Regions from separate parts of the Enterobacter pseudoroggenkampii genome, predicted to be linked through region 1. Evidence: predicted binding sites of a transcription regulator. Region 1 holds the regulator's gene; each other region holds the start of a gene.
The links. Region 1 encodes LexA, which represses DNA repair genes until DNA is damaged. Its sites were predicted from a motif close to TNCTGTATGTACATACAGNA; they were not measured.

Region 1 (7,462 bases):
TCTGGCGAGCGTCCTGACCCCGCGTGAACGTATGGGCCGTATTGGCGCAGAACGCCTGCTGGCGCGCATTCGTGGTGAGGCAGTTACCCCGAAAATGTTAGATTTAGGTTTCACCTTGTCACCGGGTGGATCTATTTGAACTGACAAATTTGAAGTAGCTCACACTTATTCACTTCGCGCACGTTTGGATATTGCTTCTCTTTTGCCCCGGCAGGACAATGTTACCGATAACTGTTACCCGTAACAATTGACTGAGGGACACCCTTTGAGCACGACTAATCACGATCACCACGTCTACGTCCTGATGGGCGTTTCCGGTAGCGGGAAATCAGCCGTAGCCAGCGAAGTGGCGCATCAACTCCAGGCTGCGTTCCTTGATGGCGACTTCCTCCATCCGCGCAGCAACATCATGAAAATGGCCTCCGGCGAGCCGCTGAACGACGACGACCGCAAACCGTGGTTGCAGGCGCTGAATGACGCCGCGTTCGCTATGCAGCGTACCAATAAAGTCTCCCTGATCGTCTGCTCTGCGCTGAAAAAAACCTACCGCGACCTGCTGCGCGACGGTAACCCGAACCTCTCTTTCATCTACCTGAAAGGGGATTTCGAGGTGATTGAAAGCCGCCTGAAGGCGCGTAAAGGTCACTTCTTCAAAACCCAGATGCTGGTGACGCAGTTCGAAGCGCTGCAGGAGCCGGGTGAAGACGAGAAAGACGTCTTAGTGGTTGATATCGATCAGTCACTGGAAGGTGTTGTTGCCAGCACCATCGAGGTCATTAATAAAAGGCAGTAAGTTTTGAGTACATTAACGCTAGTTTTGACAGCAGTGGGTTCCGTGTTGCTGCTGCTGTTTTTAGTGATGAAGGCGCGTATGCACGCTTTTGTTGCTTTGATGGTGGTTTCTATAGGTGCAGGTCTCTTTTCCGGTATGCCGCTCGACAAGATCGCCGCGACGATGGAAAAAGGGATGGGCGGTACGCTGGGCTTCCTGGCGATTGTGGTGGCCCTTGGCGCGATGTTTGGCAAGATTTTGCACGAGACGGGCGCGGTCGACCAGATTGCCGTCAAAATGCTGAAATCCTTCGGCCACAGCCGCGCGCACTACGCGATTGGCCTGGCGGGCCTGATTTGCGCGCTGCCGCTGTTCTTTGAAGTGGCCGTTGTGCTGCTGATAAGCGTCGCGTTCTCCATGGCGCGCCATACCGGCACAAACCTTGTGAAGCTGGTTATTCCACTGTTTGCGGGCGTGGCGGCGGCCGCGGCGTTTCTGCTGCCTGGGCCTGCGCCGATGCTGCTGGCGTCCCAGATGCACGCTGACTTTGGCTGGATGATCCTGATTGGCCTGTGCGCGGCAATCCCGGGGATGATTATTGCCGGTCCGCTGTGGGGCAACTTCATCAGCCGTTACGTTGAGCTTCATATCCCGGATGACATCACCGAGCCGCACCTGGGCGAGGGCAAAATGCCGTCCTTCGGCTTCAGCCTGTCGCTGATCCTGCTCCCGCTGGTTCTCGTGGGTTTGAAAACCATCGCCGCGCGCTTTGTGCCGGTGGGCTCCAGCGCCTATGAATGGTTTGAGTTCATCGGTCATCCGTTCACGGCGATCCTGGTGGCCTGTCTGGTGGCGATTTACGGCCTGGCGATGCGTCAGGGAATGCCAAAAGACCGGGTGATGGAGATCTGCGGTGCCGCGCTGCAGCCTGCGGGGATTATCCTGCTGGTGATCGGTGCCGGCGGCGTGTTCAAGCAGGTACTGGTGGATTCCGGCGTGGGCCCGGCTCTGGGCGAAGCGCTGACCGGGATGGGCCTGCCGATTGCGGTAACCTGTTTCGTATTGGCTGCGGCGGTACGTATCATCCAGGGTTCCGCAACCGTGGCGTGTTTAACCGCTGTGGGTCTGGTGATGCCGGTGATTGAACAGCTGAACTACTCCGGTGCGCAGATGGCCGCGCTGTCTATCTGTATCGCGGGCGGTTCGATTGTGGTTTCTCACGTTAACGACGCGGGCTTCTGGCTGTTCGGTAAATTTACCGGCGCCACCGAAGCGCAAACCCTGAAAACCTGGACGCTGATGGAAACCATTCTCGGCACGACGGGTGCAATTGTCGGGATGATTGCCTTTACGCTGCTCAGCTGAGGGCAGTGATTTAACAAGTCTAAAAATAAGGCCCGGTAGCGTCAGCGCTTACCGGGCCTTTTTATTATCCAGGGCGTCAGGCCGGGCCATAACCCGGCATTGCGTTACTCGCCCTGCGTGGCGCTCTCAATCGTCAAACGCACGTCCGAGGTAATCAGCTCTGCCAGCATCTGGTATACCTTCAGCGTCTCTTCCGGCTCGGCATCACCCGTATCGCTGATGAAGCCTTCATCGCGCAGCGTCAGGACCAGGGAACTGAAGACCGCTTTGTCGAAGAATTCAGGAGCGTTAATGCCGTGCAGAACGGACAGGCGCTGGGCCAGCGTCCGGCTCTCTTTCTCCAGCGTACCGCGGTTGATAGACGGGTTCGCACTCAGCAGCCAGAACGTAATGGCGTAGCGCTGCAGCGTTTCGCGCGCACCGGCCGCCAGCAGCTGCAGGGTGCGGGAGCGTGACGGGTTGATGTGCAGCTCGTCGTTCGTGACGGTGATCAGCCCCTGACGACGCAGCTCTTCCGTCAGTTTATCCAGCTCGCCCGCCAGCTCATCCTTGCTCCAGCGCAGGAACAGCTCCGCTTTCAGCATCGGATAGAGCGTCTCAACGTGACGCAAGAGTTCCTGACGCGAGATACGGCGATGCTGGGTGATGATAGCCGCCATGAGCGACGGCAGCATCAGCATATGGGTGATGTTGTTTCGGTAGTAGGTCATCAGCACTGCCTGCTCGCGCGGCAGAATGATGATGTCGCCGATCGTGTCCTTTTCGACTTCAAACTTGTTCATCTGCAGCGCGTGATCGATAAGTTCACTGGCGGTTGCAGAAGGCACGGTCGAATCAACCGAGTACGGCACGTTACGCATCATATCCAGATAGCAATCCAGCTGCTCCGTGAGCTGTTCACGGGTCAGCGAGCGCTGACGCGAAGCCAGAAGTGCCGTACAGCACAGGTTCATGGCGTTAGCCGCACCGGCGTTGTTAATGCGCACCATCAGCTCGGACGCGATGCCGTTGACCGTTGGCGTCAGCCAGGCTGGACGAATCGCTTCGATAGGATCGATGGATTCGCGCCACTCGGGAACGTGATGGTTCAGGTACGTCATCAACGGCATCGGTTCGCCGAAGTTCACGTAGCCCTGACCGAGATTACGCAGCTTGCTCAGGCCGCGCAGCATCTGCGGCAGGCTCTCTTTCTCTTTGGTTGCACCACGCAGCTCTTTCGCGTACGTGCCCACTTCCATCACGTGCTCGTAGCCAATGTAGATTGGCACCAGCGTGATGGGACGGGTTCCTCCGCGCAGCATCGCCTGAATGGTCATCGACAGCGTGCCGGTTTTCGGATCGAGAAGACGTCCGGTACGGGAACGACCGCCCTCCACGAAGTACTCCACGGAATAGCCGCGGCTGAACAGCTCGCCCAGATACTCGCGGAACACGGTGGAGTAGAGCTTGTTGCCCTTGAAGGTACGACGGATAAAGAATGCGCCCAGGCGGCGGAAAATTGGACCTGCTGGCCAGAAGTTCAGGTTGATACCGGCAGCAATGTGCGGTGGTACCAGCCCCTGATGATAGAGCACGTAGGAAAGAAGCAGGTAGTCCATATGGCTGCGGTGGCAGGGAACATAGACAATCTCATGGCCATCATGCGCCAGCTGACGTACACGCTCGGCGTTATGAACGTTGATGCCCTGGTAGAGACGGTTCCAGGTAAAGCCGAGAATACGATCGGACAGGCGAATCATCTCGTAAGAGAAGTTCGCTGCAATCTCTTCCATCAGCGCAATGGCGTTCTGCTGGGCTTTCTCATGCGATATTTTCTTGCTGCGCGCTTCGTCTTCAACGGCGCGGGCAATCGCTTTGGAGGCCAACAGCTTGTTGAACAGATCCTGACGCGCCGGGAGACGCGGCCCAACGGCAGCAAGGCGCTGACGGGCGAAGTGCATACGCGCCACGCGCGCCAGTTTTTGCGCGATGATCTTGTCGGTGCCGTGCTCGTCCGCCATGCGACGCAGCGAAACGGAAGGGGAGAAACGCACAAAGCTGTCGCGCCCCAGCCAGGAGACCGCAAAGAACTTCTGGATGCCGTTAAGCATGCGCAGCGGCGGGTTCTCTTCACCTTTTTCACGGCCCGGACGACGACCAAACATCACCGATACCGGCACCATCTGCACATCCAGATCGGGGTTGCTGCGGTGCAGGTCGAGATAGTCATGGAACAGCTTGATGGACTCTTCTTTTGGCGTGTAGTAGGTAAACACGCGCGGTCCACCGTGAATGAACACATAGCGCGGCAGCAGCGTACCGTCAACTTCAAGCGGTTCAAGCGGGTCAGGTAAGTCATGCGCCAGACACTGGGCGCGAAGCGTCAGTAAGTCTGCCTTCGAGTTATAAGGCAAAACGTACATAATAGGACGTGACGTATCGAGCCCCAATTCCAGCGCGGGTTCTGCTGGGATAGACTTGCTTTTTACCAGGATGCTTAATGGTAAATTAAGTAATTTGTAGTAAATTCGTGGCCAGCCGGACATAAACGATGTAAAGCCTCTGGTTAATAATGCAATTGCGGCGCAAGGATAACAGAAAGCGCGCAAAATTTCTGTTGTTACCCGTCATACTTCAGGCTGTAGCGAAACGCGCTACAGTTCCTGTTACTGACGCTTTTTTTCATAAAAGGTTCTTTTAATGGCCAATAATACCACTGGGTTAACGCGTATCATCAAAGCCGCCGGCTATTCATGGAAAGGTTTCCGTGCCGCGTGGATCAACGAAGCCGCCTTTCGCCAGGAGGGCATCGCCGCTATCATCGCGGTGATCGTCGCCTGTTTCCTTGATGTTGATGCGATTACCCGCGTACTTCTTATAGGTTCCGTGCTTCTGGTGATGATAGTGGAAATTCTTAATAGCGCTATTGAGGCCGTGGTTGATCGCATTGGTTCAGATTTCCATGAACTTTCTGGCCGCGCAAAAGACATGGGCTCTGCTGCCGTGTTGCTGGCGATTATCACTGCCGCTATCACCTGGGTCACGCTGCTTTGGTCACATTTCCGATGAGCCTCGAGGAATAATTAAGTCCCTGGTTTTTTGTGCAGTTTTTGGTTCCAAAATCGCCTTTGACTGTATATACTCACAGCATAACTGTATATACACCCAGGGGGCGGAATGAAAGCATTAACGACCAGGCAGCAAGAGGTGTTTGATCTCATCCGGGATCATATCGGCCAGACGGGTATGCCACCCACGCGTGCGGAAATCGCGCAGCGTCTGGGCTTCCGTTCTCCGAATGCTGCCGAAGAACACCTGAAAGCGCTGGCGCGTAAGGGCGTGATTGAGATTGTCTCGGGCGCGTCACGTGGTATCCGCCTGCTGGTGGAAGAAGAGACGGGCATTCCGCTGGTGGGGCGTGTTGCTGCCGGTGAGCCTTTACTGGCACAGCAGCATATTGAAGGCCATTACCAGGTCGATCCAGCCATGTTCAAACCGAGCGCTGATTTCCTGCTGCGCGTCAGCGGTATGTCGATGAAAGACATCGGTATTCTTGACGGCGATCTGCTTGCGGTGCACAAAACGCAGGATGTGCGTAACGGCCAGGTGGTGGTCGCGCGCATTGACGACGAAGTGACCGTCAAGCGTCTGAAAAAACAGGGGAACACCGTTCAGCTACTGCCTGAAAACAACGAGTTCTCCCCGATTGTGGTCGATCTGCGCGAACACAACTTCTCTATCGAAGGGCTGGCGGTTGGGGTCATTCGCAACGGCGAATGGCTGTAACCTCTTCCTGACAGGCTATGGCGCCGCTGTAGCCTGCTTCATTCTCCACACCCGGTATTTTTCATGTCACTGCTGACGGCATCCGATAAGGCATTGTGGCGTCTTGCTCTGCCGATGATCTTCTCCAATATTACCGTTCCCTTGCTGGGTCTGGTCGATACTGCCGTTATTGGCCATCTTGATTCGCCTGTTTATCTTGGCGGCGTGGCGATTGGCGCGACGGCAACCAGCTTCCTGTTTATGCTGCTGCTCTTTTTGCGTATGAGCACCACCGGGCTCACGGCACAGGCTTATGGTGCAAAAGATCCGCTGCGTCTGGCGCGAGCGCTGGTCCAGCCGCTGATCCTCGCGCTTGGCGCGGGGGCGTTAATCGTTTTATTGCGTGCGCCCCTGATCGACCTTGCGCTTCATGTTGTTGGCGGTAGCGAGGCGGTACTCGCGCAGGCGCGACGGTTCCTTGAAATCCGCTGGCTCAGCGCGCCCGCGTCGCTGGCTAACCTGGTTCTGCTGGGGTGGCTACTGGGCGTGCAGTACGCCCGTGCACCAGTGATTTTGCTGGTGGTGGGTAACCTGCTCAATATCGTTTTGGATGTCTGGCTGGTGATGGGCCAGCATATGAACGTGCAGGGCGCAGCGCTGGCGACGGCGATTGCCGAATACGGGACCTTTATCATTGGCCTGTGGATGGTCTGGCGCGTGCTGGCGATGCGCGGCATCTCCCTGGCGCTGCTCAAAACCGCATGGCGCGGCAATATCCGTAAGCTGCTGGCGCTTAACCGAGACATCATGCTGCGCTCGCTGCTGCTTCAGCTCTGCTTCGGCGCGCTGACGGTCTTCGGGGCTCGACTGGGGCCAGAAATCGTTGCGGTCAACGCGGTATTGATGACGCTACTGACCTTTACCGCCTACGCGCTGGACGGTTTTGCCTATGCGGTAGAAGCGCATTCCGGGCAGGCGTACGGTGCGCGTGAAAGCGGGCAACTACGGGATGTCTGGCGGGCAGCCTGCCGTCAGTCGGGACTGGTGGCGCTGGCGTTTGGCCTGGTTTACGCCTGCTTTGGTGAGCAGATCGTTGCATTGCTGACGTCTATCCCTGCGCTGCGCGAGCTGGCGAGTCACTATCTCATCTGGCAAGTCGTCTTACCGGTGGTCGGCGTCTGGTGTTATCTGCTGGACGGCATGTTTATTGGTGCGACGCGCGGAGCGGAAATGCGTAACAGTATGGCGGTTGCAGCGGCCGGGTTTGGTCTGACGCTGCTGACGCTCCCCTGGCTGGGTAATCACGGTTTGTGGCTGGCCCTGGCCGTTTTCCTCTCGCTGCGAGGGTTGTCGCTGGCGTTTATCTGGCACCGCCACTGGCAAAACAATACCTGGTTCTCTTCACGTCACGATATATCGTGACGGTTAAAGATTCCGAATGTGAAACCAACTGCCGAATCCTTAACTACAATAATTATCACGTCCAGCAGAAAAGAACGTAACGGACGTTACGACCCGACGCTTAACTAAGAGGACACGATGATGAATAAAGACGAAATCGGCGGCAACTGGAAGCAGTTC
Region 2 (7,462 bases), on a different contig from region 1:
AGCCCAGCCGCAATACCCGGGTGCGCGAGGAGGTGGATAATGAACAGCTGGATAACTTCCTGACGCTCGATTTTCTTGACCTTCTTCCCCTGGAAGAACCGCTGGCGTTCCAGCGCGAAGGGGTGCAGCAGGGCGTTATCGATAAGCTGCGCTCGGGTAAATATGCCCGCCAGGCCAGCTTAAACCTCCTGCGTCAGCCTGCCGAACGCTGCCGTCAGATGCTGTTTTCTTTTATCTGCCAGGCCAGACGTGACGGGTTACGTAACCTGATTATTATTCACGGGAAAGGGCGGGAGCAGAACTCGCATCCGAATGTGGTGCGCAGCTACCTGGCGCGCTGGTTGACCGAGTTCGAGGAAGTGCAGGCCTTCTGCGTGGCGCTGCCGCATCACGGCGGCAGCGGGGCATGCTATGTCTCGCTGCGAAAATCCGATGAAGCAAAACAGGAAAACTGGGAGCGGCACGCCAAGCGCAGCCGCTAGCGGGCGATATTCTCGCCCGCCTGAGACTCAGAACGTTTCCCAGTTGCTGTCGGTGGAGGGGGTTGTCGTTGCCGGGCGCAGCAGCTGTGGCGTTTTCAGATTGGCCGGGCGTGGAGCGACCGCTTTTTCTTTGCCGTTCAGACGAAACGCCGCTACCGCCTGGCGCAGCTGCTCGGACTGATCTTCCAGTGCCGCAGCCGCCGTGGCGGACTCCTGCACCAGCGCGGCGTTTTGCTGCGTCACGCTGTCCATCTGCGAAACGGCCAGGCTCACCTGCTCAATACCGCGGCTCTGCTCGTCAGAGGCAGAGGAAATCTCGCCCATGATATCGGTCACGCGGGTGACGGCAGCGACAATTTCCTTCATGGTGGTGCCGGCCTCGCTCACCTGCTCAGAACCGGTATTCACCCGGCTGACGGAGTTCTCGATAAGCCCTTTGATCTCTTTCGCCGCCTGCGCGCTGCGGCTCGCCAGCGTACGGACCTCGCCCGCGACAACCGCAAAGCCACGCCCCTGTTCCCCGGCGCGTGCGGCTTCCACCGCGGCGTTAAGCGCCAGAATGTTCGTCTGGAACGCGATGCTGTCGATCACGCTGGTAATATGCGCAATTTGCTGCGAACTGTCGGCGATTTCGTTCATGGTGCGAACCACGTTATCCACGACGTGACCGCCGCGCGCGGCCGTTTCAGAGGCGTTTTTCGCCAGCAGCGTGGCCTGACGGGCGTTATCGGAGTTCTGTTTAACCGTCGCGGTCAGCTCTTCCATGCTGGCGGCAGTCTCTTCCAGCGAGGCGGCCTGCTGCTCGGTGCGGGCGGACAGATCGTTGCTTCCTGCGGCAATTTCGCCTGCGCCGGTGTAGATGGAATCGGTGCTTCCGCGCACGGCGCTGACGGTGGTCACCAGCGACTGCTGCATCTCATGCAGGCCAGCGGCCAACTGACCCATCTCGTTGCGGCCAGATATTGCGATATCCTGCGTCAGGTCGCCCCCTGCAATGGCGCGAATATGGTTCATAATGGAGTGGAGTGGTTTTAAAAGCAGGTGCTGTAAACCCTGCCAGATGACCACCAGAACCGCGATAACTGCCAGCAGAATTGCCGCCAGGGTCCACTGCATCTGCGTGAAGCTGCTCTGGTTCTCTTCGGTTGCGGCCTTCAGCAGGGTGTTGTTTTCGGCGCGCCAGCGGTTATAGACCGCTTCCATGTCGTCCTGCGCCTGCTGCGCGTCCAGATCCCCATAGGCCTGATAGTTGTCGGCACGCAGATACTCAATCGATAAGCGCATCACTTCGTGCATCTGGTTCCAGGATTTCTGCATCTCGTCGGTCAATGCCGCCTCCTGGCCCTTAACCTGCGGCAGTTTCTGCCACTCTTTGTTATAGGCTTCGGCTTTTGCCAGCGAGTCGCCTGCGGTGCCAAGCAGCTTATTGATCGCCGCCAGGGAAGCCGGGTCACGCTGGTTTTTCAGATAGCGGATCGCCACGCGGGTGACGGTGACGCGCGTTTTCACCAGCGTGTTCACGCTGTCGCTCAGGCTTTCCTGCTGGGCATTGAGCACGCCGGAATTCTGGAAGTTATGGCGATCGTTACTGACGGCAGAGTAGAACAACCCTCCCGTGACAACTTGCAGCAGACAGAATATGGTGAGGGCAAAGATAATACCGGTAATCACGTGCAGATTTTTCAGCATAGCGGTCGTCCGTTAGAAAGGATGCAGAGGTACACCAATACTATCGTCGTATAGAATTTAAACTTTAATTTAACTCGCGCTTAACTAAGGGCTCCCTGAGGGAACCTGTTGTAAATCCGGATCATTTTTATGAGGAAGGTCAACATGAGCAGCATTGATAAAAGCGGGACGTACGCGCTCGGGACGCGGACGGTGAAACGGCTGGGCTACGGTGCGATGCAGCTGGCCGGGCCTGGCGTCTTTGGGCCGCCGAAGGATAAGCAGGCCGCGCTGGACGTGCTGCGCGAAGCGGTGGCGGCGGGGGTGAACCACATTGATACCAGTGATTTTTACGGCCCTCATGTCACTAACCAGCTGATCCGCGAGGCGCTTCACCCGTACCGGGACGATCTGACGCTTGTCACCAAGATCGGCGCCCGTCGCGATGACAAAGGCGCCTGGCTGCCGGCCTTTTCCGCGCAGGAACTGACGCAGGCGGTGCATGACAACCTGCGTAATCTGCAGCTGGACGTGCTGGACGTGGTGAATCTGCGGATCATGTTTAGCGCACACGGGCCGGCGGAAGGATCGATTGCTGAACCGCTTTCCACCCTGGCCGAATTACAGCAGCAGGGGCTGGTGCGTCATATTGGCCTGAGCAACGTCACGGCCACCCAGGTCGCGGAAGCCCGGAAGCTGGTGCCGGTGGTGTGCGTGCAGAACATGTACAACATTGTGAACCGGGGTGACGACGCGCTGGTGGATCTGCTGGCGCAGCAGGGGATTGCGTATGTACCGTTCTTCCCGCTGGGCGGCTTTACGCCACTGCAATCTTCCGGGCTGCAGGCTGTCGCCGACTCGCTGGGCGCAACGCCAATGCAGGTTGCGCTGGCATGGCTGCTGCAGCGTTCCCCAAATATCCTGCTGATCCCGGGCACCTCTTCCGTGGCGCATCTGCGGCAAAACCTCGCGGCGGGGGAACTGCAGCTGCCGCCTGACGCACTGGAAACATTGAATACGCTGATGGACTGATCGTCACAGGCGCAAAGCCGGAAGGGCGCTTCCGGGCTTTGCGCGTTTTAAATCTTCTGACACTTCAACGCGTTTGGGTTCGCCTCCGGAAATGACCTTGATCCCTGGCCATAATCCGTAATACTGTATTTATATACAGTACCTGGCGAGAAAGGCATTATGGACACTCTCTTTTCTTATCATCCAAACCAATCTATTGAATTACCGTTGTTTGCAGAGCGTGTAGCCTGTGGCTTCCCCAGTCCGGCGCAGGACTATGTGGAAGATCGTCTCGATCTTAACCGGCTGGCAGTGAGACACCCCAGTGCGACCTATTTTATCAAGGTGAGTGGAGACTCCATGATTGGCGCGGGGATCGGTGACGGCGATCTGCTGGTGGTCGATCGTTCGTTAAATGCCGAACATGGGGACATCGTCGTGGCGTCGGTCGCCGGTGAGTTTACGGTGAAAGAGCTACAGACCCGCCCGGTTCTGAGACTTCTGCCGCATAATGCCCGCTATCAGCCGATTACCTTTCAGTCCGAAGAGGAGCTGCAGATCTTCGGCGTCGTCACCCACACGCTTAAAACGCATAAACATGTTCGCGCTGGTTGATGTGAATAGCTTCTATGCCTCCTGCGAGAAGGTATTTCGCCCCGATCTGCAGGGGAAGCCCATCGTGGTGGTGTCCAATAACGACGGCTGCATTATTTCACTGTCGCCGGAGGCAAAGCAGTTCGGCATAAAAATGGGGGAGCCCTATTTTAAATTCAAAGAGAAGGGCTATCCGTCGCGGGTTTACGTCTTTAGTTCGAACTATGCGTTGTATGCCGATCTCAGCAGTCGGGTGATGCAGACGCTGACGGATCTCGCTCCGGCCATAGAAATTTACTCGATCGACGAGGCGTTCGTGAACGTTTCAGGGATCGGTAACTGCCTTGCACTGGAAGCGTTCGGACACCAGATGCGCACGCAGGTCTATAAAAATACGGGCTTAACCGTTGGCGTCGGTATTGCCCCGACAAAAACGCTGGCGAAGCTGGCCAACTATGCGGCGAAGCGATGGGCTGGCACCGGCGGCGTGGTCGATCTCTCAGGCCGGGAGCGGCAGCGTAAACTGCTGGCAAAGGTGCCGGTAGAGGAGGTGTGGGGGGTAGGGCGGCGCATCACGAAAAAACTGAACGCAATGGGGATTACCACGGCGCTGGAGCTGGCGGAGGCCTCCTCGTGGGTCATTCGCAAACATTTCAACGTGGTACTGGAACGCACTGCGCGCGAGCTTCGCGGCGAGCCCTGCCTTGACCTGGAAGAGTACACCCCCACGAAGCAGCAAATCATCTGTAGCCGTTCGTTTGGACACCGCATTACCCAATACGAAGAGATGCATCAGGCGATTTGCGCCTACGCGGAGCGCGCCGCAGAGAAACTGCGCGGCGAGCATCAATACTGTCGTTTTATCAGCGTGTTTGTGCGCACCAGCCCGCACGCTGACAACGAAATTTATTACGGCAATCAGGCTTCTGTCACCCTGATGACGCCCACCAATGACTCGCGCGATATCATCCGCGCCGCCACGGAGGGGCTGGGGCGGATATGGCTCGACGGGTATCGCTATATGAAGGCCGGGGTCATGCTGGCGGACTTTTTCAGCAGCGGCGTCGCCCAGCTTAATTTGTTTGACGATAATCGTCTGCGCGCCAACAGCGCGGCGCTGATGGAGATGATCGACAGCGTAAATCACTCCGGCAAAGGGAAGATATGGTTCGCCGGGCAGGGGATTGAGAAACCGTGGGCGATGAAGCGTGAGATGTTGTCACCGGCCTATACGACGCGGTACGCCGATTTGCCGGTGGCGAGGTAGAGGATGGTTGCGTTATTTCTTTTGCATCAACCAGGTTGCCGCAGCCGCCAGCACGCCGATCAGCGGCATTTCGCCCGCTCCGGACAGGAAGTTATGGCGATCGATCTCATTATTTTTACGGATATCCGCAAGGCGGGTAAGTGCCTCTTTTTCATCCGCAGCGCCGATCTCCTCAAACTGTTTTTCAAACCCCTGAGCGATGAGCTGAGCGGCCGCATCGGTGTTTGCGCTCTCAATCGCAATGAGGTTCGGGCCTTTTTGGAAAAAACGGTAATCCGGCATACGTGCTCCAGAAAGAGGGAATACGGTAAAAACACTCTATTCTTTGCGATTAAAAAATGCACGTCATTTACGGCGGAAACAATCAGTTTTTCTTTATTATTTCAGGCAGTAAATGCTCAATCACGCTGACGACCTTTCTGACGCGCTGCGGAATAAAGCGGGCGTCAGGATAGACGGCATAGAGGAAGCGATCGGGTAACCGCCAGTCGGGCAGCACCGGTACCAGCGTGCCGGTTTGCAGCGCGCGTGTCACGAGCGGCTGCTGCATGCCGCCGATACCAATGCCGGACTCAAGCGCCTGCAGCAGCGCGTCGCTGGTGTTGGCACGGAAAACAGTATTCACGTTGACCTCGACCGTCTCCTCGTCAGACATCAGGCGCAGGGGAGCACCCAGCGGAATGCCGCTGAACCGCACGTGTGGCAGCGTCGCCAGCTCGCTGACGGCGCGTACCGCCTGAAAGCCGGGGGCGGCAAACAGCCTGGTTTCAATACGCCCCAGCACGCGCGCCGCATGCGCCTGCGGGGGCTCACTGCTCAGCCGTATCGCGACATCCACGCCCTCCGTCACCAGATCGGCAAGGCGGTCATCCAGGGAAAGCATCAGCTGCAGCTCGGGATGCAGACGCTGCAGCGCCAGCAGATGCGGCAAAAAAATCTGCCCCAGGCCGCTCGGTAACTGGACATGGACGCGCCCCTGAACGCTATGATCGACAGGATGTAAACGCCTCTCCGCTTCCCCCATGGCGTCCAGCACAAGCTGCATATCACGCCGGTAACGTTCACCCTGTTCGGTCAGCTTCATCTTACGCGTCGTACGGTGCAGCAGTACCACACCCAGTGATTCCTCAAGCGCCGCGATCTGTTGACTGACGGCGGACTGCTTAATACCGGTCTGACGGGCGGCCGCTGAAAACGAGCCCGCTTCAGCGACGCGCAGAAAGGTAGAAATGGCATTGAGCTTGTTATTCATTTAATGATTCTGCTTATAAGTGCCATCAGTTTCATGGGATATCTCCAGAAAAAATAATATATCACACTGCGTCTGTCACCCTTTCCGGAGAAACATCATGAATAAGATGCAGCAACACAACGTCGCCCTGGTCGCGGGCGCCAGCGGCATTGTCGGCAGACAGCTGGTCAATACGCTCCTGCACCATCAGTGGGAGGTGATCGGCCTTAGCCGCCATGCCGCGTCTCATCCTGACGGCATCCCCGTGGTGAACGTCGATTTACTGGATGCGCAGGACACTGCACGGGCGCTGCACGCCCTGAACGGAGTCACCCACATCTTTTACAGCGCCTGGGCGAACGCGGCGAACTGGGCAGACATGGTTGAGCCGAACGTCACCATGCTGCGTAACCTGGTCAGCACCCTCGAAACAGCGGCACCGCTGCAGACGGTAAGCCTGATGCAGGGCTACAAAGTCTACGGTGCGCATCTGGGGCCGTTTAAAACCCCGGCGCGGGAAAGCGATCCCGGCGTAGCGGGTGCCGAATTTAACGCCGCGCAGCTCACGTGGCTCAGCCAGTTTCAGCGGGGGAAAGGCTGGCACTGGAATGCCATCAGGCCGGGCGTGGTGGGGAGTGCGGTGCCGGGCAATGCCATGAACCTTGCGCTGAGCATCGCTCTGTACGCCTCCCTGTGTAAGGCGCTGGGTTTACCGCTGCGTTTTCCCGGTTCAGAACAGACCTGGCACAGCATTGTTGACCATACCGACGCCGGGCTGCTGGCCGAGACAACGCTGTGGGCCGCCACGTCACCTGCGGCACAGAATCAGGCCTTCAACGTAAACAATGGCGATATCTGGCGCTGGAGCGAGCTGTGGCCGCGCATCGTACGCTGGTTTGAACTGGACTCTGCGCCGCCGGTGAGGTTGTCATTTCATCAGCTGTTTAACGACTATCGCGGCGTATGGCGCGAGCTTGCCGAAGAGCGGCTGGTGGAAGCGGATATTTTGCAGCTAAGCGACGGGCGGTTTGCCGATTTTGTCTTTAGCTGGGATTACGACATGTTCGGTGACGGGAGCAAGCTGCGCAGGGCGGGCTTTACGCAAATGCAGGCGACCGATGAGATGTTTTTCCGCCTGTTTGCGCAGCTGAGAGCCGCGCGGATTATTCCCTGAGAACAGATGGCGTCCTGATAACCGTCAGGACGCCG
Region 3 (7,462 bases), on a different contig from region 1:
ACCGCCTGGGCTTTGGCGTGATAGAAGGTCCCCAGATCGCGAAGCGGCTGGAAAAACTCCGGGGCCAGGATCAGCGCCAGGAACCCGGCAGAAAGGGTCACCGCCGTGCCGTAATGGCCGAAATCCAGCGCGCCGAGGTAGGAGAAACCGAAGTAGACCGCCACGAGGGCAATCGACAGAGAGGTAAAGAATTCCAGTACGCCGGAAGACAAGAAGGCGAGGCGTAACACTTCCATGGTGCGCTGACGGAAGTCCTGTGACGCCTGGCGAATGTTTTCGGTTTCCGCTTCACCGCGGCCAAAAATGCGTAACGTCTCCATGCCGCGCAGACGATCGAGGAAATGGCCGCTCAGGCGACCCAGTGCCAGGAAGTTACGGCGGTTGGCATCCGCTGCCCCCATGCCGACCAGCGCCATAAACAGCGGGATCAGCGGGGCGGTGCCCATCAGAATCAGCGCAGCCATCCAGTTCACCGGGAAGATGGCGATCACGATCAGCAGCGGAACGAAGACGGCAAGGGCCATCTGCGGCAGATAGCGCGCATAGTAGTCGTGCATATCGTCAATCTGCTCAAGGATCAGCGTCGCCCAGCTACCGGCTGGTTTACCCTGGATCCACGCGGGCCCGGCTTCCTGAAGCCTGTCGAGCACCTGACGGCGGATCTCGTAGCGGATGTGCTGTCCGGCGTGAAAACCGACGCGCTCACGCAGCCATACCACCCAGGCGCGCAGGATAAAAATCAGGATCAGGACAATAAAGGGCAGCAGGAGCGCTTCGCGTGGAATGTTCTCCATGATCATGTGATTAAGAATGCGGGCCAGCAGCCATGCCTGGGCAACAATCAACAGGCCGCTAACGAAACCCAAAAGACGGGAAATCGTAAGCCAGCGGCGGGAAATAACGCTTTGCTGTTTCAGCCAGCGTGTTAACTCTTGTTGACGGGTTTTTTCCATTGCGTACTTTGCAGGTGACGTTATTAGAAATTGGGCAGCGCAATGTTACAACGGGGAGACAATAAAGGCGACTTATCGCCGCCTTTATTTACGTTTGTTACTGACTTGTAAAGATTATTTACCTTGATCAGCCAGTCCATCGAGGTAGCGTTCAGCATCCAGCGCGGCCATACAGCCGGTGCCCGCAGAGGTGATCGCCTGACGGTAAATATGGTCCATCACGTCGCCGGCCGCGAACACGCCCGGGATGCTGGTCTGGGTCGCGTTACCGTGAATGCCGGACTGCACTTTGATGTAGCCATTTTCCAGCTCCAGCTGACCGTCGAAGATCGCGGTGTTCGGGCTGTGACCGATCGCCACAAACAGACCCGCCACTTCCAGCGTTTCGACGTTATCGGTGTTCTGGGTATCACGGATACGCAGACCGGCAACGCCCATCTGGTCGCCCGTCACCTCTTCCAGGGTACGGTTGGTGTGCAGCACGATGTTGCCGCTTGCTACTTTATCCATCAGGCGCTTGATCAGGATCTTCTCCGCGCGGAAGGTGTCGCGACGGTGGATCAGATGCACCTCAGAGGCAATGTTCGCCAGGTAGAGCGCTTCTTCCACGGCGGTGTTGCCGCCGCCGATGACCGCGACTTTCTGATTGCGGTAGAAGAAACCGTCGCAGGTTGCGCAGGCAGAAACGCCGCGGCCTTTGAACGCTTCTTCGGATGGCAGACCGAGGTAACGGGCAGAGGCGCCGGTGGCGATGATCAGCGCGTCACAGGTGTATTCGCCGCTGTCGCCCGTCAGGCGGAACGGACGGTTCTGCAGATCGACCTTATTGATGTGATCGAACAAAATTTCGGTTTCGAATTTAGCAGCATGCTCGTGCATACGCTCCATCAGCAGCGGCCCGGTCAGGTCGTTCGGGTCCCCTGGCCAGTTTTCCACTTCGGTGGTGGTGGTCAGCTGACCGCCTTTTTCCATGCCGGTGATGAGTACCGGGTGCAGGTTAGCGCGTGCAGCATAGACCGCCGCGGTATATCCCGCAGGTCCAGAACCAAGGATTAGCAGCTTACTGTGTTTGGCCGTGCCCATGAGATCCCCATTGTTGTTGGCAGACATTTGGCTGGATTGTAGGGAATTTGTTGTCGTAAAAAAAGAGCGCAGCAATTTTGATATCAATCTGTGTAATAGCCACGGACGATGAATAGCGCGCGATAACATCACGCTTTCTCCTGAAAACCGGTCGTTTGTAAGGCAATAAAATGAGGATTAATACCCTGCCGCAATGAATATCCGGCATGTTGTACTAAAAAACGATGTTTTGCTTTGACAATCCCCTGCGCTTTTGCGAAAACATTCAAGGAAGAAGAAAAAACCGTGTTAACCGTATGCCGCATAGGCATGCACGTAAATGCCATTTTTACCGGGTCAGTGAAATCTACGCATGGCGTGGACAGACGCCATACGTGATGTCGGTGACTGCCTTCGGGCAACGGTCTTCTTACCAACAGAACCCGAATCCGCATCGCGTCTAATACATAATCAGGCGATGTGATGACTAACGGGTACAGGCTCTGAACAGTGATGTGCACAGGGTCCAGGCAGGAGTAGGGAAGGAATACAGAGAGACAATAATAATGGTAGATAGCAAGAAGCGCCCTGGCAAAGATCTCGACCGTATCGATCGTAACATTCTTAATGAATTGCAAAAGGATGGGCGTATTTCCAACGTCGAGCTTTCAAAACGTGTGGGACTTTCCCCGACGCCGTGCCTTGAGCGTGTGCGTCGACTGGAAAGACAGGGTTTCATTCAGGGCTATACGGCTCTGCTGAACCCGCATTATCTGGATGCCTCACTTCTGGTATTTGTTGAGATTACTCTGAATCGTGGTGCGCCGGATGTGTTTGAGCAATTTAACGCCGCTGTACAGAAACTTGAAGAAATTCAAGAGTGTCACCTGGTATCCGGTGATTTCGACTACCTGTTGAAAACCCGTGTGCCTGATATGTCCGCCTACCGTAAGCTGCTGGGTGAAACCCTGCTGCGTCTGCCAGGCGTGAACGACACCCGTACCTATGTGGTGATGGAAGAGGTCAAACAGAGCAATCGTCTGGTTATTAAGACGCGCTAACACGGAACAGGTGCAAAATCAGCGTAGTTTGATTACACTCCTGTTAATCCATACAGCAACAGTGCCGGGGATTCCCGGCACTGTTGTCCGTTTTAGCAAACAGGCAGGATATGCCTGATACCTGGAGAGCCTTTCTTGAGCCAGGAATACACTGAAGACAAAGAAGTCACACTATCGAAGCTAAGCAGCGGACGTCGTCTCCTCGAGGCTTTGCTGATTATTATTGCCCTTTTTGCCGTCTGGCTGATGGCAGCCTTACTCAGTTTCAACCCCTCGGATCCCAGCTGGTCACAAACTGCATGGCATGAGCCTATCCATAATTTAGGCGGTGTCCCCGGTGCCTGGCTTGCGGACACGCTGTTTTTCATTTTCGGTGTGATGGCCTATACCCTTCCCGTCATTATCATTGGCGGATGCTGGTTTGCGTGGCGTCATCGTCAGAACGATGATTACATCGACTATTTCGCCGTGTCGCTGCGCCTGATTGGCGCGCTGGCGCTGATCCTCACCTCGTGCGGACTGGCCGCGATTAATGCGGATGATATCTGGTACTTCGCCTCGGGCGGGGTGATCGGCAGTTTACTCAGTTCTGCACTACAGCCGATGCTGCACAGCAGCGGCGGCACGCTGGCGCTGCTCTGCATCTGGGCGGCCGGGCTGACGTTGTTCACCGGCTGGTCCTGGGTGAGCATTGCCGAGAAAATCGGCAGTTTTATTCTCACTATTCTGACCTTCGCCAGCAACCGTACCCGTCGTGACGATACGTGGGTTGATGAAGACGAGTACGAAGAGGAAGAGGAAGATGACGCGCCTGTGCAGCGTCGCGAGTCTCGTCGTGCGCGTATTCTGCGCGGCGCGCTGGCGCGTCGTCAGCGTGTTGCTGAGAAATTTGCCAACCCGCTTGGCCGTAAAACCGATGCGGCGCTCTTCTCCGGTAAACGCATGGATGAAGACGAGCAGGTGGCGTATCGCGCGGCGGGTGTCGCCGTCGATCCTGACGATGTGCTCTTCTCCGGCAGCCGGGCCACGCCGGGTGACTTCGACGAATACGATCCGCTGTTAAATGGCCACTCGGTTACCGAGCCGGTTGCGGCAGCAGCCGCCGCGACGACCGCTGCGCAGGCGTATGCCGCGCCGGTCGACGCTGTGATGCCATCCGCGCCGGTTTCGCCGCCGGAATCCGTTATTCAGCAGCCGCAGGTTGACTGGCAGACTGCGCCCGGTGTTCACACGCCGGAGCCCGTTATCGCACCTGAACCTGAAAGCTACGTCCCTGTGCAGCAGGAGCAGTGGCAGCAGCCTTATCAGCCGCCGCAGCCTGCGTATGAACCGCAAAATTACCCGCACGATGAACAGCCGGTGGCCCAGCCTTATCAGGAGTATGTGCCTGAACCGGTTGAACCTGTGCAGCCTTATGTTGAGCCGCAGCCTGAACCTGAAATCGTGGAAGAGGTGAAGCCCGCCCGTCCACCGCTGTACTATTTCGAAGAAGTCGAAGAGCGTCGTGCGCGTGAACGCGAGCAGCTGGCGGCCTGGTACCAGCCGGTGCCTGAACCGGTGACGAAAGCGCCTTCTGTTTCCGTTCCACCGATCGACCCGACGCCTGCAGTCGCACCGGTAGCGGAAAGCGTGAAGCAGGCTACTGCGGCCGCTGCCGCACCTGTCTTTAGTCTGGCAACAGGGGGCGCGCCACGTCCTCAGGTGAAGGAGGGGATTGGTCCGCAACTGCCTCGCCCTAACCGCGTTCGCGTTCCAACCCGCCGAGAGCTTGCCTCTTATGGTATCAAGCTGCCTTCCCAGCGTATGGCTGAAGAGAAAGCGCGCGAGCCTGACTACGAAGATGACGCCGATGAAATGCAGCAGGACGAGCTGGCGCGCCAGTTCGCTGCGCAGCAGAATCAGCGCTACGGTGAAGAATACCAGCACGATGAACCGGTGCTGGAAGATGAAGAGGACGCGGCAGAAGCAGAACTGGCGCGCCAGTTTGCCGCCACCCAGCAGCAGCGCTATTCCGGTGAGCAACCGGCGGGTGCAAACCCGTTCTCGCTGTCTGATTTTGAATTCTCGCCGATGAAAGATCTGGTGGATGATGGCCCGAGCGAGCCTTTATTTACCCCGAGCGTGATGCCGGAAGCAGCGCCTCTGCGCCAGCAGCCAGCACCACAGACATACTCGCAGCCTCAACAACCTGTTCAGCAGCCGTATGCTCAACCGCAGCAGGCACCACAGCCGCCGCAGTTCCAGCAGCCTGCGCCTCAGCCGCAGGAGAGCCTGATTCACCCGCTGCTGATGCGTAACGGTGACAGTCGTCCGCTGCAGCGTCCAAGCACGCCGCTGCCGTCTCTGGATCTGTTAACGCCGCCGCCGTCAGAAGTGGAACCGGTCGATACCTTCGCGCTCGAACAAATGGCGCGTCTGGTCGAAGCCCGTCTGGCTGACTTCCGCATCAAGGCGGACGTGGTGAACTACTCACCGGGTCCTGTTATCACCCGTTTTGAACTGAACCTGGCGCCGGGCGTAAAAGCCGCGCGTATTTCCAACCTGTCCCGCGACCTGGCGCGTTCTCTGTCGACCGTGGCGGTACGTGTGGTGGAAGTGATCCCGGGCAAACCGTACGTTGGGCTTGAGCTGCCGAACAAGAAACGTCAGACCGTCTACCTGCGTGAAGTGCTGGATAACACCAAATTCCGCGATAACCCATCCCCGCTGACCGTGGTGCTGGGCAAAGATATCGCGGGCGATCCGGTGGTGGCGGATCTCGCGAAAATGCCTCACCTGCTGGTCGCGGGTACTACCGGTTCCGGTAAGTCTGTCGGTGTGAACGCCATGATCCTCAGCATGCTGTATAAAGCGCAGCCGGAAGATGTGCGTTTCATCATGATCGACCCGAAAATGCTCGAACTGTCGGTCTATGAAGGCATCCCGCATCTGCTGACCGAAGTTGTGACCGATATGAAAGATGCTGCCAACGCCCTGCGCTGGAGCGTCAATGAGATGGAACGCCGCTACAAGCTGATGTCTGCGCTGGGCGTGCGTAACCTGGCCGGTTATAACGAGAAAATCGCCCAGGCGGTGCGCATGGGACGTCCGATTCCGGATCCTTACTGGAAACCGGGTGACAGCATGGATGCCCAGCATCCGGTGCTCGAAAAACTGCCTTATATCGTCGTGCTGGTCGATGAATTCGCTGACCTGATGATGACCGTCGGTAAGAAAGTGGAAGAGTTGATTGCCCGTCTGGCGCAGAAAGCGCGTGCGGCCGGTATTCACCTTGTGCTGGCGACCCAGCGTCCTTCTGTGGACGTTATTACCGGCCTTATCAAAGCGAACATTCCGACGCGTATCGCCTTTACCGTATCAAGTAAAATTGACTCCCGTACCATTCTTGACCAGGGCGGTGCAGAGTCGCTGCTGGGTATGGGTGACATGCTCTATTCCGGCCCGAACTCCACCTCTCCGGTGCGTGTCCACGGTGCGTTCGTCCGCGATGAGGAAGTTCACGCCGTCGTCCAGGACTGGAAAGCGCGCGGTCGTCCACAATATGTTGACGGCATTACCAGCGATACGGAAAGCGAAGGCGGCGGCGGTGGCTTCGACGGCGGCGAAGAGCTGGATCCGTTATTCGATCAGGCGGTTAGCTTCGTTACCGAAAAACGCAAAGCCTCCATCTCTGGGGTGCAGCGTCAGTTCCGCATCGGCTATAACCGCGCGGCGCGTATCATCGAGCAGATGGAAGCGCAGGGCATTGTGAGCGAGCAGGGGCATAACGGTAACCGCGAGGTGCTGGCACCGCCGCCGTTTGATTAACCTTCAGCGATTGCAAAGAAGGGTAAATCAGCCAAAATTAAGCATTTTCTTCTGTCGCCTGCCTTCGGGCAGGTCCAGAATAGAAGACGGAAACCCCATATCGGGAAGACGTATTTTAAGGAATAACAATGAAAAAAATCGCCATCGCCTGTGCATTACTCACCAGTTTTGTCGCCAGCAGCGTCTGGGCTGATGCAGCCAGCGACCTTAAAAGCCGACTGGATAAAGTAAGCAGCTTCCACGCCAGCTTCACGCAAAAAGTGACTGACGGCAGCGGCAACGCGGTGCAGGAAGGCCAGGGAGATTTGTGGGTAAAACGCCCAAATTTGTTCAACTGGCACATGACCCAGCCGGATGAGAGCATCCTGGTGTCTGACGGCAAAACCTTATGGTTCTTCAACCCGTTCGTTGAGCAGGCTACGGCGACTTGGCTGAAGGATGCCACCAGCAATACGCCGTTTATGCTGATTGCCCGTAACCAGGCCAGCGACTGGCAGCAGTACAATATTAAACAGACGGGTGACGAGTTTGTCCTGACGCCGAAAGGCAGCAACGGCAACCTGAAGCAGTTCACCATTA
Region 4 (7,462 bases), on a different contig from region 1:
CTGTTTGGCGATGGTTTCACGGGTCACGTCTTCACGCGGGAAGGACCAGCAAAGAATGGTCACCGGACCAGTGAGCATGCCTTTCACCGGCTTGTCCGTGAGGGACTGCGCGTATTTCGCCCATTCCACGGTGATCGCTTCCGGGCGGCTGACGTCACCGATAACCACTGGTGGCTTCACGCAGCGGGAGCCATAGCTCTGCACCCAGCCGTTTTGGGTAAACACAAAGCCGTCGAGATGCTCACCGAAGTATTCCACCATGTCGTTACGCTCGGCCTCACCGTGCACCAGCACGTCCAGACCCAGCCGCTCCTGCTCGATAATCGCCTGCTTGATGTGTTCGGCAATACCGGTGCGGTAGTGATTCGCATCCAGATTGCCCTTTTTGAAGTCCAGACGCAGGCCACGGATTTCGGTGGTTTGCGGGAAGGAACCTATGGTGGTGGTCGGCCACGCAGGCAGGTTGAAGCGGGCACGCTGCGCTTCAGCGCGGACTTCATACGGGCTCTGACGCTGGCTGTCCTGGGCGGTGATGGCCGCCAGACGTTTTTCCACCGCCGGGTTATGCACACGCGCCGAGTGACGACGCGCCTGGATCGGTGCGCTCCATTCGGCGATCGCCGCCGTGTCGCCGCTGTTCAGCGCATCGCGCAGCAGCGTCAGCTCTTCACATTTTTGCAGGGCGAAGGCAAACCAGCTTTTCACCTCAGCATCCAGACGGGTTTCGACGCTCAAATCGATCGGGCTGTGCAGCAGGGAGCAGGACGAAGCCACCCACAGCTCACGTTTGCCGACGATGTCTTTTATTTGAGCGTATTTCCCGGTGAGATCGGCACGCCAGACGTTACGACCGTTAATCAGCCCGGCGGAAAGCAGCCAGTCCACAGGCAGGCGCTTATGCAGCTCCGCCACATCGTCTTTACCGTGTACGAGGTCAACGTGCAGACCCTGAACCGGCAACGCGGTAATGGTGTTAAGGTTCGGCGTTACGCCTTCGAAATAGGTGGTCAGCAGCAGCTTCACTTGCCCCGCCAGCGCGTCATACGCCGGTTTGAAGGCATCGTGCCAAACCTTGGGCAGTTCGAGCACCAGCGCCGGCTCGTCGATTTGCACCCACTGAATGCCGCGTTTGCCCAGCTCAATCAGCACCTGTTTGTAGACCGGCAGAATGTCCTTCAGCAGGCTGAGTCGGTCAAACTGCTCGCCTTTTACTTTACCCAGCCACAGGTACGTTACCGGCCCGAGCAGAACCGGTTTCACCTGATGGCCCAGCGCCAGCGCTTCGTCCACTTCATCCAGAAGCTGCGTCCAGGTCAGCCTGAACTGCTGACCTTTCACGAACTCCGGCACCATATAGTGATAGTTGGTGTTGAACCACTTGGTCATTTCCGCCGCTGCCGCTGGCTCACCCGTTGGCGCACGGCCACGGCCGATGCGGAACAGGGTATCGATATCTACCGATCCATCTTTGTTCTGATGACGAGCCGGCACGTTGCCAAGCAGCAGGCTGGTCGTCAGAACATGGTCGTACCAGGCGAAATCGCCCACCGGCAACAGGTCAATGCCCGCCTGTTTTTGCTGAGCCCAGTGACGAGCGCGCAACTCGCGTCCCACCGCCAGCAGTTCTTCACGGGTGGCGTTCCCCGCCCAGTAGCTTTCTTGCGCTTTTTTCAGTTCGCGACGCAGGCCAACGCGAGGGAAACCGAGTGTGTGATTGCGGATTGTCATGTTTTCTTCCTCTAATTAATTGTAAATCCTTTGGATTTTGAATTTAGGGAAGGCGGCAAGTTTGCTCATCCCCGGGAGCTTACATGAGTAAGTGACCGGGGTGGGTAAACGCAGCCAACGCACCATAAATTTAAAAGACGAAGGATTTTAGCCGTCCAGATGTTTACACATCCATAATTGGCAGTTACTGTATATTCCTCAAGCGCAATATGTTCATGGCGAAGTGAAGGACTTTCATGATCGAGATAAAACACCTGAAAACGCTACAAGCGTTGCGGAACTGCGGCTCGCTCGCGGCTGCGGCTGCCACGCTGCACCAGACCCAGTCCGCCCTTTCTCACCAGTTCAGCGATCTGGAACAACGACTCGGCTTCCGTCTTTTTGTGCGTAAGAGCCAGCCCCTGCGCTTTACGCCGCAAGGTGAGATCCTGTTGCAGCTGGCGAATCAGGTCCTGCCGCAAATCGCCAGCGCGCTGCAGGCGTGTAACGAACCGCAACAAACCACGCTGCGTATCGCCATTGAGTGCCACAGCTGTATTCAGTGGCTGACCCCCGCGCTTGAGAACTTCCGCCAGAAGTGGCCGCAGGTGGAGATGGACTTCAAATCCGGCGTGACCTTTGATCCGCAGCCGTCCCTGCAGCAGGGCGAGCTGGACCTGGTGATGACCTCTGACATCCTGCCGCGCAGCGGCCTGCACTATTCGCCGATGTTTGATTATGAAGTGCGCCTGGTCCTGGCACCGGATCATCCGCTGGCGGCGAAAACGCGCATCACGCCGGAAGACCTGGCGACGGAAACGCTGCTGATTTACCCGGTTCAGCGCAGTCGTCTGGATATCTGGCGCCACTTCCTGCAGCCCGCGGGCATCAGTCCGCAGCTGAAAAGCGTGGATAACACCCTGCTGTTGATTCAGATGGTGGCGGCCAGAATGGGTATCGCGGCGCTGCCGCACTGGGTGGTAGAGAGCTTTGAACGCCAGGGTCTTGTGCAGACCAAAACCCTGGGTGAAGGACTGTGGAGCCGACTGTACGCCGCCGTGCGCGATGGCGAGCAGCGTCAGCCGATTACGGAGGCGTTTATTCGCTCAGCGCGGAACCACGCGTGCGACCATCTTCCGTTTGTGCGGAGCGCGGAGCGACCCAGCGGCGATGGACCCACAGCGAAGCCAGGATCACCGCTCCCCCAATAAGGAAGCTCGGCCAGTGCGGCTGTTGCTGCCAGATGGCGAGGTTGACCAACAACCCAGCCGGGACATGCACATTGTTCATGATCCCCAGCGTACCGGCGTCGACCTGCGTCGCGCCGTAGTTCCACATGAAGTACCCCAACCCGGAAGCCACGACGCCCAGCCAGATCAGCACGCCCCACTGCACGGCGGTGGTCGGCAGCTTGTGCGGGTTACCGAGCATAAACCACGCCGCCACTGCGACAATCGCGGCGCCCATATAAAACCAGGCGAACGCGTTATGCTGCGGCATCGGGCGGGTTTCCATCAGGCGCTTATAGCCCACCATGCCGATGGCGAAACTGATATTGGCGAGCTGGACGAACATCAGTCCGGTCCAGAAGTGATCGCTGACTTTGTCGTAGCGAATAATCGCCGCGCCAATCACCGCCAGCGCCGCGCTAAGCAGGTATCCCCAGCGCAGGCGGCGTTTACTCAGCAGATCGTATATCAGCGTGATGTAGAGCGGCGTCAGCACGGTAAAGAGCAGGAATTCCGAGACGGACAGATAGACGTAAGCCCGGAAGCTGAACAGGTACATGATGCCGAGCTGCATCGCCCCCACCAGCATGTACAGCACAATCGTTTTCAGCGATTGCCCGCGCGTGCGCAGAAACGGCAGGAATACCAGCGCCGCCAGCCCCACGCGCATCAGCACCGAGAAGTAGCTGTCGACCGAACCGGCAAGGTATTCGCCAATCAGGCTAAAGGAGAAGGCCCACAGGATAGTGGTGATAATGAGTAGCGCCACAATGCTTGTCTCTCAGAAAGAAGGAGAGGCATTGTAGCGAACTCTTTGGTTGACATCTGAGCAATAAACAATCAAATGAAGATTATTCAAGGAACAGTTTGCGCAGGTATTTCGGTACCGCATTGTCTGCGTTGGTGCCGATCACTTCCAGCTCCGGGTGCAAATCTTTCAGGCGCTGGTGCGCATTCTCCATAATGCAGCCCTTGCCTGCCATCGACAGCATTTCGGCATCGTTCATGCCGTCACCAAAGGCGATACAGTCTTTCAGCTCAAAGCCCAGACGTTTCGCGACGGCTTCCAGCGCGTGGCCTTTGGAGACGCCACCCGCCATCACTTCCAGACAGGTCAGGGTTGAGAAGCTCACATTGACGCGATCGCCCCAGCGGGCGTTGATTGCCTGTTCCAGCGGGAGCAGTTCTTCATGGCTGTCGCAGGTAAAGAACACCTTACTGATCCCCTCCGGCTCCAGCAGACCCGGCTCGTACAGGGAGTAGTTAAATACCGCTTCTTTGAAGAAACGCATTTCATCCGGGCGGTGGCGGTTCATGAACCAGTCGTCGTCACGATAAACGTTGGTGACGATAGCCGGATTATTGTGCACCACGCCAAACAGATCGGCGGCAATATCGCGATCCAGGTTGTGGGTGAAGATCAGGTTGCCGTTGGTATCATGCACGCGCGCACCGTTGGAGGTGATCATGTACGATTTGATCTCAAGATTATCGCGGATCTGCCCCACGTCGACGTGGTGGCGGCCGGTGGCAAACACAAAGTTCACGCCCCGTGCCGTCAGCAGCTTTAGGGTCTCTTTCGCGTAAGGCGACAGGGTGTGGTCAGGGGAAAGCAGCGTGCCATCTAAATCAGATGCAACAACCTGGTACATAGGGATTTCAACCTCTGGTGGAAAACAATAATCAATTATGCCTGTTGAAAAATTCAACAATGGCGTTGAGCGCGACTGAGCGCATAGCGTCCTTTTCAAAAAGGATCTCATGGTACGCGCCGTTAATGACCAGCGGTTTTCCCCCTTCACAAGGGTGACCGGCGGCCGCACGCAGTTCAGAATAGCGGTCATGCATGCGGTTATCCACCACACGCTCTTCTTCCGCCTGAATCAGGAGTGTTGGTGTATCGTCATTGCCGACACCCGCCAGAACCTGCTCACCGGCAAGGATACCTTCCCGCACCCAGTGGTAGGTCGGGCCCCCCACGCGCAGGCGCGGTTCATCGGCATAAAAACGCAGGTTACGACGATACCGCTGGCGACTGTGGGTCAGAACGTTCATCGCAAACGGCAGTGCCCGCCAGCGTCCCGTCCCGATGGCATAGCCTTCCCGAATGCGCTGATGGCCCTCAGCCCAGTCAAGAATATGACGCACCATCCAGTCAGGAAAACGCATGACGATGCCATACATCGGCGCGGTGAGCGCAATGGCGTCGCACTGGTGAGCGTGGCGCTGTAAAAACAGCGTTGAAATCGCACCGCCCATCGAGTGCGCCAGAATATAGCGCTTCCGCCAGGGGCCGGGCTCGACCTCCTGCTGCCAGAACGCGGCAAGATCGTCGACGTAATCGCTGAAGTTATCCACGTGGCCGCGATGCGTATCCGATAGCAGGCGGCCAGAAAGCCCCTGCCCGCGGTGATCGATAATCAACACATCGAAGCCCAGATGGAACAGGTCATAGGCCAGTTCGGCGTATTTGATGTAGCTCTCGATACGCCCGGGGCAGACCACGATGACCCGGTCATTTTTCTTATCGTGAAAACGCACAAAGCGTACCGGTATATCACCGACGCCCGTAAACTCATCTTCCTCACGCTGGCGCCAGAAATCGGTCAGCGGCCCCATGGAGAAAGCAGCAAATGCGTTTTCTCGTGTTTCCCAGTCCTTTTTCTGCTGAAACATCGGGTTTCTACTCACCTAAGCCAAGGAATATCGTTTTTTCGTAACCGGTCACAAAATGACTCAACAATAGCGTATTGTGGCATAAAAACAGACGATTCGGGAGTTTCAAATGACCTTCGAGTGGTGGTTCGCTTACCTGCTGACATCCATCATCCTTAGCCTTTCACCGGGCTCGGGCGCCATTAACACCATGACCACCTCCATCAACCACGGCTATCGCGGTGCGGCAGCGTCAATTGCCGGTTTGCAGACCGGGCTGGGCATTCATATCGTGCTGGTTGGGATTGGTCTGGGGACTCTGTTCTCCCGCTCGGTACTGGCCTTTGAGGTGCTGAAATGGGCCGGGGCGGCGTATCTGATTTGGCTCGGCATCCAGCAGTGGCGCGCGGCAGGCTCCATCAACCTGAACACGCTCGCGCAGACGCAAAACCGCGGCCATCTGTTTAAGCGTGCGGTGTTCGTCAACCTGACCAACCCGAAGAGCATCGTGTTCCTCGCCGCGCTGTTCCCGCAGTTTATCGTGCCGCATCAGCCCCAGGTGATGCAGTACGTGGTGCTGGGCGCGACCACCATTATTGTCGATATCATCGTGATGATTGGTTACGCGACGCTGGCGCAGCGGATTGCGGCGTGGATTAAAGGGCCTAAGCAGATGAAGGCCCTGAATAAAGTCTTTGGCTCGCTGTTTATGCTGGTTGGCGCGCTGCTTGCGTCAGCGCGTCATGCTTAGCGAGAAATGATGAGATGAATGCCGAAGCCGGCGAACAGCGCGCCGGCGAAGCCATCAATCCACTTCGCGATACGCTGGTAGCCGCGGCGCATCGCCGGTAAGGCGAACAGGCTTGCCACGATGGTAAACCAGGCAAAGGTTTCAACAACGATCAGCAGGAAGATGCCCCAGCGTGCGCCCGCACCGACGCTATCGCCGACAAACAGCGAGAACACGGAGCCGAAATAGATAATCGCTTTTGGGTTCGCCAGATTGGTCAGCAGCCCTTTTACAAAGCTGCGGCCGCCCGTTGCCAGCTCCACCTTTGGCTCTTCCGGTTTTTTCTGCTCTTTCTTCAGCGCCCCGCGCAGCATCTGGTAGCCCATCCAGCACAGGTACAGCCCGCCGCCGACCATAATGATGTTATGCAGCCAGGCCATCTTCGCCAGGATCAGGTTCAGACCGAGCAGCGCGACTGCCGCCCAGACCATAACGCCCATGGTGATACCGAGCACGCCCATCATCGCCTCTTTGCGGGAGCGGCTGACGGCCGTTTGTGACACGAAGAAAAAGTCCGGTCCCGGGCTCATCAGCGCAACGATGTGCACTAACGCCACGGTGAGAAATAGCATCAACATAATTAACTCGCGGGGAAATAATTCAGTGAGTCATCATCCTGGCACTTTTTCGCCCGGCTGACTACTCCTCATCATCACCATCGGCGTGAGAGCGGATGAGCGCCATAAACTCTTTACCGAAGCGCTCCAGCTTGCGCGTCCCCACGCCGTTGACGCTGAGCATCTCGCTGGCGCTGAGCGGCATCTGCTCGGCCATCTCGATGAGCGTCGCGTCGTTGAACACCACGTAAGGCGGGATGTTCTCTTCGTCGGCGATGGCCTTACGCAGCTTGCGCAGTTTGGCGAAAAGCTTGCGGTCGTAGTTGCCGCCGTAGGATTTCTGCATCACACGTGGCTTCAGGGCGATGACGCGCGGCACGGCGAGCTTGAGCTCAACGTCACCGCGCAGCACCGGACGCGCGGCCTCCGTGAGCTGAAGCGCGGAGTGCTGGGCAATGTTCTGCGTGGCAAAGCCGAGGTGAATGAGCTGGCGAATGATGCTCACCCAGTGCTCGTGGCTCTGG

Region 2: a site for LexA is predicted at 3,304-3,323, ahead of umuD (translesion error-prone DNA polymerase V autoproteolytic subunit). Genes of this name have one in related genera too.
Region 3: a site for LexA is predicted at 3,115-3,134, ahead of OTG14_RS03125 (DNA translocase FtsK 4TM domain-containing protein). Genes of this name have one in related genera too.
Region 4: a site for LexA is predicted at 1,914-1,933, ahead of metR (HTH-type transcriptional regulator MetR). Genes of this name have one in related genera too.

The regions. Positions count from the first base shown of each region.
Region 1 covers NZ_JAPMLV010000008.1:61,948-69,409, forward strand. The annotation lists gene gntR (gluconate operon transcriptional repressor GntR) at 1-139, shown strand, start outside; gene gntK (gluconokinase) at 266-793, shown strand; gene gntU (gluconate transporter) at 797-2,137, shown strand; gene plsB (glycerol-3-phosphate 1-O-acyltransferase PlsB) at 2,242-4,662, opposite strand; gene OTG14_RS21815 (diacylglycerol kinase) at 4,817-5,185, shown strand; gene lexA (transcriptional repressor LexA) at 5,294-5,902, shown strand; gene dinF (MATE family efflux transporter DinF) at 5,966-7,303, shown strand; gene OTG14_RS21830 (CsbD family protein) at 7,424-7,462, shown strand, end outside.
Region 2 covers NZ_JAPMLV010000001.1:1,208,558-1,216,019, forward strand. The annotation lists gene smrA (DNA endonuclease SmrA) at 1-482, shown strand, start outside; gene tcp (methyl-accepting chemotaxis citrate transducer) at 510-2,171, opposite strand; gene OTG14_RS05960 (aldo/keto reductase family oxidoreductase) at 2,316-3,182, shown strand; gene umuD (translesion error-prone DNA polymerase V autoproteolytic subunit) at 3,342-3,776, shown strand; gene umuC (translesion error-prone DNA polymerase V subunit UmuC) at 3,760-5,022, shown strand; gene OTG14_RS05975 (hypothetical protein) at 5,035-5,304, opposite strand; gene OTG14_RS05980 (LysR family transcriptional regulator) at 5,387-6,274, opposite strand; gene OTG14_RS05985 (SDR family oxidoreductase) at 6,372-7,427, shown strand.
Region 3 covers NZ_JAPMLV010000001.1:643,691-651,152, forward strand. The annotation lists gene cydD (heme ABC transporter permease/ATP-binding protein CydD) at 1-953, opposite strand, end outside; gene trxB (thioredoxin-disulfide reductase) at 1,068-2,036, opposite strand; gene lrp (leucine-responsive transcriptional regulator Lrp) at 2,582-3,076, shown strand; gene OTG14_RS03125 (DNA translocase FtsK 4TM domain-containing protein) at 3,212-6,883, shown strand; gene lolA (outer membrane lipoprotein periplasmic chaperone LolA) at 7,012-7,462, shown strand, end outside.
Region 4 covers NZ_JAPMLV010000011.1:21,950-29,411, forward strand. The annotation lists gene metE (5-methyltetrahydropteroyltriglutamate--homocysteine S-methyltransferase) at 1-1,728, opposite strand, end outside; gene metR (HTH-type transcriptional regulator MetR) at 1,965-2,918, shown strand; gene OTG14_RS23330 (carboxylate/amino acid/amine transporter) at 2,806-3,705, opposite strand; gene yigL (sugar/pyridoxal phosphate phosphatase YigL) at 3,788-4,588, opposite strand; gene pldB (lysophospholipase L2) at 4,620-5,612, opposite strand; gene rhtB (homoserine/homoserine lactone efflux protein) at 5,722-6,342, shown strand; gene rhtC (threonine export protein RhtC) at 6,339-6,959, opposite strand; gene recQ (ATP-dependent DNA helicase RecQ) at 7,021-7,462, opposite strand, start outside.